Linked DNA regions of Azospirillum sp. TSH100. The protein of the gene in region 1 binds, or shares a complex with, the protein of each later gene. Links are inferred from orthologs where the notes say so. Each region holds a gene or a part of one and is shown on either strand. Other genes may lie near its edges.

What was found. The genes of interacting proteins can lie anywhere in the genome.
Region 2: the proteins of accD (region 1) and accB are in contact, whole or in part, in a solved structure (PDB 8UXZ), measured with the Escherichia coli proteins. The link is inferred for Azospirillum sp. TSH100 from one-to-one orthologs.

Annotation. Positions count from the first base shown.
Region 1 is NZ_CP039634.1:1,076,003-1,079,325, forward strand. The notes cover bases 518-3,323. They hold accD (acetyl-CoA carboxylase, carboxyltransferase subunit beta), read left to right. Parts: upstream 518-1,304; coding sequence 1,305-2,342; downstream 2,343-3,323. Other genes in these bases: trpA (tryptophan synthase subunit alpha), read left to right, coding at 518-1,149; E6C72_RS05160 (folylpolyglutamate synthase/dihydrofolate synthase family protein), read left to right, coding at 2,381-3,323. In the rest of the region: trpB (tryptophan synthase subunit beta), read left to right, coding at 1-307; more of trpA, read left to right, coding at 304-517.
Region 2 is NZ_CP039634.1:1,841,545-1,844,647, forward strand. Bases 1-2,841 are described here. They hold accB (acetyl-CoA carboxylase biotin carboxyl carrier protein), read left to right. Parts: upstream 1-1,115; coding sequence 1,116-1,568; downstream 1,569-2,841. Other genes in these bases: E6C72_RS08805 (ABC transporter substrate-binding protein), read left to right, coding at 1-446; aroQ (type II 3-dehydroquinate dehydratase), read left to right, coding at 644-1,093; accC (acetyl-CoA carboxylase biotin carboxylase subunit), read left to right, coding at 1,588-2,841. Also shown: more of accC, read left to right, coding at 2,842-2,928. UniProt on the Escherichia coli protein: This protein is a component of the acetyl coenzyme A carboxylase complex; first, biotin carboxylase catalyzes the carboxylation of the carrier protein and then the transcarboxylase transfers the carboxyl group to form malonyl-CoA.

The sequences.
Region 1 (3,323 bases):
GATTCTCGAAGGCCACTCGATCTCCGCCGGCCTCGACTATCCCGGCATCGGGCCGGAGCACAGCTGGCTGCATGATGTCGGCCGTGTCGAATATGCCTATGCCACCGACCAGGAGGCGCTCGACGCCTTCCAGCTCTGCGCCCGCACCGAGGGAATCATCCCGGCGCTGGAATCCGCCCACGGCCTTGCCGAGGTCGTCAAGCGCGCACCGAAACTGCCCAAGGACCACCTGATGGTGCTGTGCCTGTCGGGTCGCGGCGACAAGGACATCTTCTCCGTCGCCAAGCATCTGGGAGTGGAACTGTGAGTGCCGACATTTTGGCCGATGGCCGCATCGCCCGCCGTTTTGCCGCGCTGAAGGCGGAGGGACGCGCCGGTCTGGTCACCTTCATCACCGCCGGCGATCCCGATCCCGCCGCCTCGCAGGCGGTGCTGAACGGGCTGCCGGCCGCCGGCGCCGACCTGATCGAACTGGGCATGCCCTTCACCGACCCGATGGCCGACGGTCCGGCGATCCAGGCCTCCTCGCTGCGGGCGCTTAAGGCCGGCATGACGGTGCGCAAGACGCTGGAGATGGTGCGCGGCTTCCGCAAGCTGGATGCCGACACGCCGATCATCCTGATGGGCTATTACAACCCGATCCACGCCTATGGGGTGGAGCCCTTCCTGGCCGCCGCGCGCGAGGTCGGGGTGGACGGCCTGATCGTCGTCGACCTGCCGCCGGAAGAGGACGAGGAGCTGTGCATCCCGGCGGTGAAGGCCGGCGTCAGCTTCGTCCGCCTGACGACGCCGACCACCGACGAGGCGCGCATGCCCGCCGTGATGCGCAACACCTCGGGCTTCGTCTATTACGTGTCGATCGCCGGCATCACCGGCACCGCCAGCGCGTCGAACACCGCGATCGATGCGGCGGTCGCCCGGCTGAAGCGCCACACCGACCTGCCGGTCGCCGTCGGCTTCGGCATCAAGACGCCGGATCAGGCCGCCGAGGTTGCCCGCGTCGCCGACGCCGCCGTGGTAGGCTCCGCCATCGTCACCCGTCTGGCCGACGGGCTGGATGCGGCCGGTGCGGTCAAGCCCGGCACGGTCGAGGATGTTCTGGGCTTCGTCGGCGCGCTGGCCGCCGGAGTGCGCGCGGCGCGGGGCTGAGGGACGGACGGTTTACAACGACGGCAAACCGCTTTACGACACCTGCAACACGATCGCTCATGGCGACGAACGGCTGAAGAGCCCGGTGCGGCACGGATCCGATGTCCGGCCGCCGCCGGGCTTCGGCATATCGCCATGTCGTTGAAAGGCGTTCCATGAACTGGCTTACCAACTACGTCCGTCCCAAGATCCGCGCGCTCTACGCCCGCAAGGAAGTGCCCGACAACCTCTGGCACAAGTGCCCGAGCTGCGAGTCGATGCTGTTCCACCGCGAGCTGGAAGAGAACCTGCACGTCTGCCAGCATTGCGGCTTCCACATGCGGCTCGACCCGGTCAAGCGGTTGCAGTCGATGTTCGACGACGGCGCCTATGAGGGTGTCGAGCTGCCAAAGTCGGTCGCCGACCCGCTGAAGTTCCGTGACCAGAAGCGCTACACCGACCGCCTGAAGGAAGCCCAGACCAAGACCGGCCGCACAGACGCCATCGTCGTCGGCGAGGGCCGCATCGGCGGCCATGCCGCCGTGGTCGCCGCCTTCGACTTCGGGTTCATGGGCGGATCGATGGGCATCGCCGTCGGCGAAGGGCTGCTGACCGCCGCCCGTCTGGCGGTGGCGAAGCATGCGCCGCTGATCGTCGTCCCGGCCTCGGGCGGCGCGCGCATGCAGGAAGGCATCCTGTCGCTGATGCAGATGCCGCGCACCACCATCGCGGTGGAGATGGTCAAGGAAGCCGGTCTTCCCTACATCGTCGTGCTGACCGATCCGACCACCGGCGGCGTCACCGCCAGCTTCGCCATGCTGGGCGACATCCACATCGCCGAGAAGGGCGCGCAGATCGGCTTCGCCGGCGCCCGCGTGATCGAGAGCACGATCCGCGAGACCCTGCCGGAAGGCTTCCAGCGCTCCGAATATCTGCTGGAACATGGCATGGTCGACATGGTCGTCCATCGGCGTGACCTGCGTCCGACGCTGGTCCGCACCATCGGCCTGCTGATGACCCCGCGCATCGAGGCGGAGGCGGAGGATCTGGACCTGACCGCCGCCCAGGCTGCCGTCCAGGGCATCGGCGGCGAGCCGGCTCAATTGCCCCAGCCGGGCACGCCGACCGCCACGCAGGCGACCGCGGCCCAACCGGTCTCGACGCAGCAGGCGTCGTCGCCGCAGGCGGAACCGGTCCAGGCCGGCGGCGACTGACCGGCAGCACCTCCGCGACCACCCGACCAGAGACGACCATGATCGACGCCCCCACCCCGCTGGCCAATCCGACCGCAAGGCCGGCAGCGACCCGTTCCGACCCGGTGCTGGATCGGTTGAAGGGGCTTCACCCCAAGATCATCGACCTGTCCCTGGACCGGGTGCATCGTCTGCTGGCGGCGCTGGACCATCCGGAGCGCAAGCTGCCGCCGGTGGTCCATGTCGCCGGCACCAACGGCAAGGGATCGACGGTCGCCTTCCTGCGCGCGATGCTGGAGGCGGCCGGCTACCGCGTCCATGTCTACACCTCGCCGCATCTCGTCCGCTTCCACGAGCGCATCCGGCTTGCCGGGCGCCTGATCGACGACGGCCATCTCGCTGCCCTGCTGGAGGAATGCGAGGTCGCCAACGCCGGCAATCCGATCACCTTCTTCGAGGTGACGACGGTCGCCGCCTTCCTCGCCTTCTCCCGCGAACCGGCCGATGTCGTGCTGCTGGAAACCGGTCTGGGCGGGCGGCTGGACGCCACCAATGTGGTTGACAGGCCGGCGGTGACGGCGGTCACCCGCATCTCCTACGACCACCGCCAGTTCCTGGGCGACTCGCTGCTGGAGATCGCCAGCGAGAAGGCCGGCATCTTCAAGCCCGGCGTCCCGGTGGTTTTGGCACCGCAGCCGGAGGCCGACGCGCTGAAGGCATTGAACCTGCGCGCCAACGCCATCGCCGCCCCGATCCAGAGCTGGTCGGTGGAGGACCTGCCGAACGGTTTCCGTTTCGAGAGCGCCAAGCGCCAGATCGACCTGCCGATGCCGGGGCTGGCCGGCGCCCACCAGATCACCAATGCCGGCGTCGCCATCGCCTGTCTCGACCATCTGCCGTTGCCGGTGGATGACGAGGCGGTGCGCCGGGGCCTCGCTGCCGTCGAATGGCCGGCCCGCCTGCAACGCCTGACCCGCGGTCCGCTTGCCGAGGGCTTGCCTG
Region 2 (3,103 bases), 770 kb from region 1 along the record:
AGGGGGGCCTTGATACCGACCGCGATGGGGCGGCGGAGAGGGGCGACTCCGATCCGCTGGAGGATTTCCGCGGCCGGACGGTCTGTCAGCCGGTCGGCCATGCCCTGCCGGTGGAGTTGGAGGCGATGGTCGCCCAGGGGCGCCTGACCCGGCAGACCCCATCCGACCTGGGCGCCTGTGTGCGCATGGTGGCGACCGGCCGGGCCGATGCGCTGGTGACTGACGAATTCAGCGGCGCGGCCGCCATCGCGAAGTCGGGGCTGGCCGACGACATCCGGGTGTCCGAGCGGCCTTTCGCCATGGTGACGCTGCATCTGGTGGTCGGGCGCGCCACGCCGGGGGCCGAAGCGACGGTCGCCGCCTTCAACGACGGGCTTAGGAGCTTGAAGCGGCAGGGCGTTTACAGCCAGCTGCTGATCAGCCACACGGTTCAGCCCCCCCCATGATGCCACGCTGATTCCGTCCTGCCCACCCTGATCCGTCGCGGCAATTTCCCTGGATTTCGCGCGGTCTTTCGGCCGGTCCGGGTCGATTTTCCAGCTTGCGACGCGCTTTTCGACGCAGAAGGCCCCCGTCGCCATGGACAGGACGGTGCTTCGTGCTATAAACGCGCGGTTTCGATCATGGAAAAGGGGCGCGGGCTGTGGCCATCGACGCGTCGATTCTGGTCCTCAATGGGCCGAACCTCAACATGCTGGGTGTGCGGGAGCCGCAAATCTACGGGTCGATGACCCTGGACGATCTGGAGGCCGCCTGCCACGAGCGCGCCGACCAGCTGGGTCTGACCGTGGATTTCCGGCAATCGAACCACGAAGGCGAACTGGTTTCGTGGATTCAGCAGGCCCGTACGGAGAATGACGGCATCGTCATCAACGCCGGCGCCTACACCCACACCTCGGTCGCGATCATGGACAGCCTGATCCTGTCGGAGCTGCCGGTGATCGAGGTCCATCTGTCGAACATCTTCAAGCGCGAGCCGGTCCGCCATCACTCCTACATCTCGCCGGTGGCGAGGGGGATGATCTGCGGGTTCGGGCCGCACGGGTATCTTCTGGCGCTGGACGCCATCGCGAACATCATCGACCGCGATTAAGGAAACGGGAACGACTGACATCATGGCGAGCTTCGACATCGACGGCGATCTGGTCCGCAAGCTGGCGGACCTCCTGCGTGAGACGGGCTTGAGCGAGATCGAGTTCGCCGAGGGCGAAAAGCGCATCCGCGTCACCCGCCCGACCGCCGCCCAGACGGTCGCCGTCCAGGCCGCCCCGGTCCTGGCGGCCGCCCCGGCCGCCGCCGCGGCGGCGCCGGCCGCCGCAAAGCCGGCCAGCCACCCTGGTGCGGTGACCTCGCCGATGGTCGGCACCGCCTATCTGGCGGCCGAGCCGGGCGGCACGCCCTTCGTCCGTCCGGGCGACGTGGTGAAGGCCGGCCAGACCATCATGATCATCGAAGCGATGAAGGTCATGAACCCGATCAAGGCGCCGCGCGGCGGCACGGTCGCCGAGGTGCTGGTGTCCGACGCCCAGCCGGTCGAATTCGGCGAAGTTCTCCTCATCATCGAGTAAGCGGGGCATTCCCTTGGCGATGTTCGAAAAGGTCCTGATCGCGAACCGTGGCGAGATCGCTCTGCGCATCCACCGCGCCTGCCGCGAGATGGGGATCCAGACCGTGGCGGTGCATTCCACCGCCGACGCCGACGCCATGCACGTCCGCCTCGCCGACGAAAGCGTGTGCATCGGCCCGGCGTCTGCGCGCGACAGCTACCTCAACATTCCGGCCATCCTGTCGGCGGCGTCGATCACCAATGTCGACGCCATCCATCCCGGCATCGGCTTCCTGTCGGAAAACGCCCAGTTCGCGGAGATGGTGGAGGAGCACGGCTTCACCTTCATCGGCCCGACGCCGGATCATATCCGGATCATGGGCGACAAGGTCACCGCCAAGAAGACGGTGATGGAACAGGGGCTGCCGGTGGTGCCCGGCTCCGACGGTCCGGTCTCGACGCTGGAAGAGGCGGAGAAGGTCGCCCACGAGACCGGCTATCCGGTGCTTATCAAGGCGGCGGCCGGCGGCGGCGGCAAGGGCATGAAGGTCGCCCGCAACCCCGACCAGCTGAAGGAAGCCTATCAGCTGGCCCGTGGCGAGGCGCGCGCGGCCTTCGGCAACGACGAGGTCTATCTGGAGAAGTATCTCGGGCGCCCGCGGCACATCGAGATCCAGCTCCTGGGCGACACCCATGGCACCTGCGTCCATTTCGGCGAGCGCGACTGCTCGGTCCAGCGCCGGCACCAGAAGGTGATCGAAGAGGCGCCGAGCCCGGCGCTGAACGCCGAGCAGCGCGCCTTCATCGGCGAGCTGGCGGCGAAGACGGCGGCGGCCATCGGCTATCGCGGCGTCGGCACGATGGAGTTCCTCTACGAGGACGGGCAGTTCTATTTCATTGAAATGAACACCCGCCTGCAGGTCGAACACACCATCACCGAGATGATCACCGGCATCGATCTGGTGCGCGAGCAGATCCGCGTCGCCGCCGGTGCGCCGCTGGGCTATGGCCAGTCGGACATCCGCTTCGAAGGCCACGCCATCGAATGCCGTGTGAATGCCGAGAATCCGGAAACCTTCATCCCGTCGCCGGGCAAGATCGACGGCTATCACGCGCCGGGCGGCCTGGGCGTGCGCGTCGATTCGGCGCTGTATGACGGTTACCGCGTGCCGCCGCATTACGACAGCCTGATCGCCAAGCTGGTCGTCCACGGCACCACCCGCAACGAGTGCCTGATGCGACTGCGCCGTTCGATCGAAGAGTATGTGATCGGCGGCATCCAGACGACGTTGCCGTTGCATGACCGCATCATCGCCGAGCAGGCCTTCATCGATGGTAACTACGACATCCATTGGCTGGAACAGCTGATGGCGAAGTCCTGACCGTCGCCGGCTTATATTGGGCGATTGAAGATATTGCGTCAAAATGCCGCAGTGCTGAGGCCCCTCTCTCGAAGTTGAGAGAGGGGCTTTTCTTTTTTCGCGACTCGCTCATGCGTGTAACTGTTTTGCAATCGGCGATCTGGTCTTTTGCAATTTGGTAATTCTTCCTTTGAGT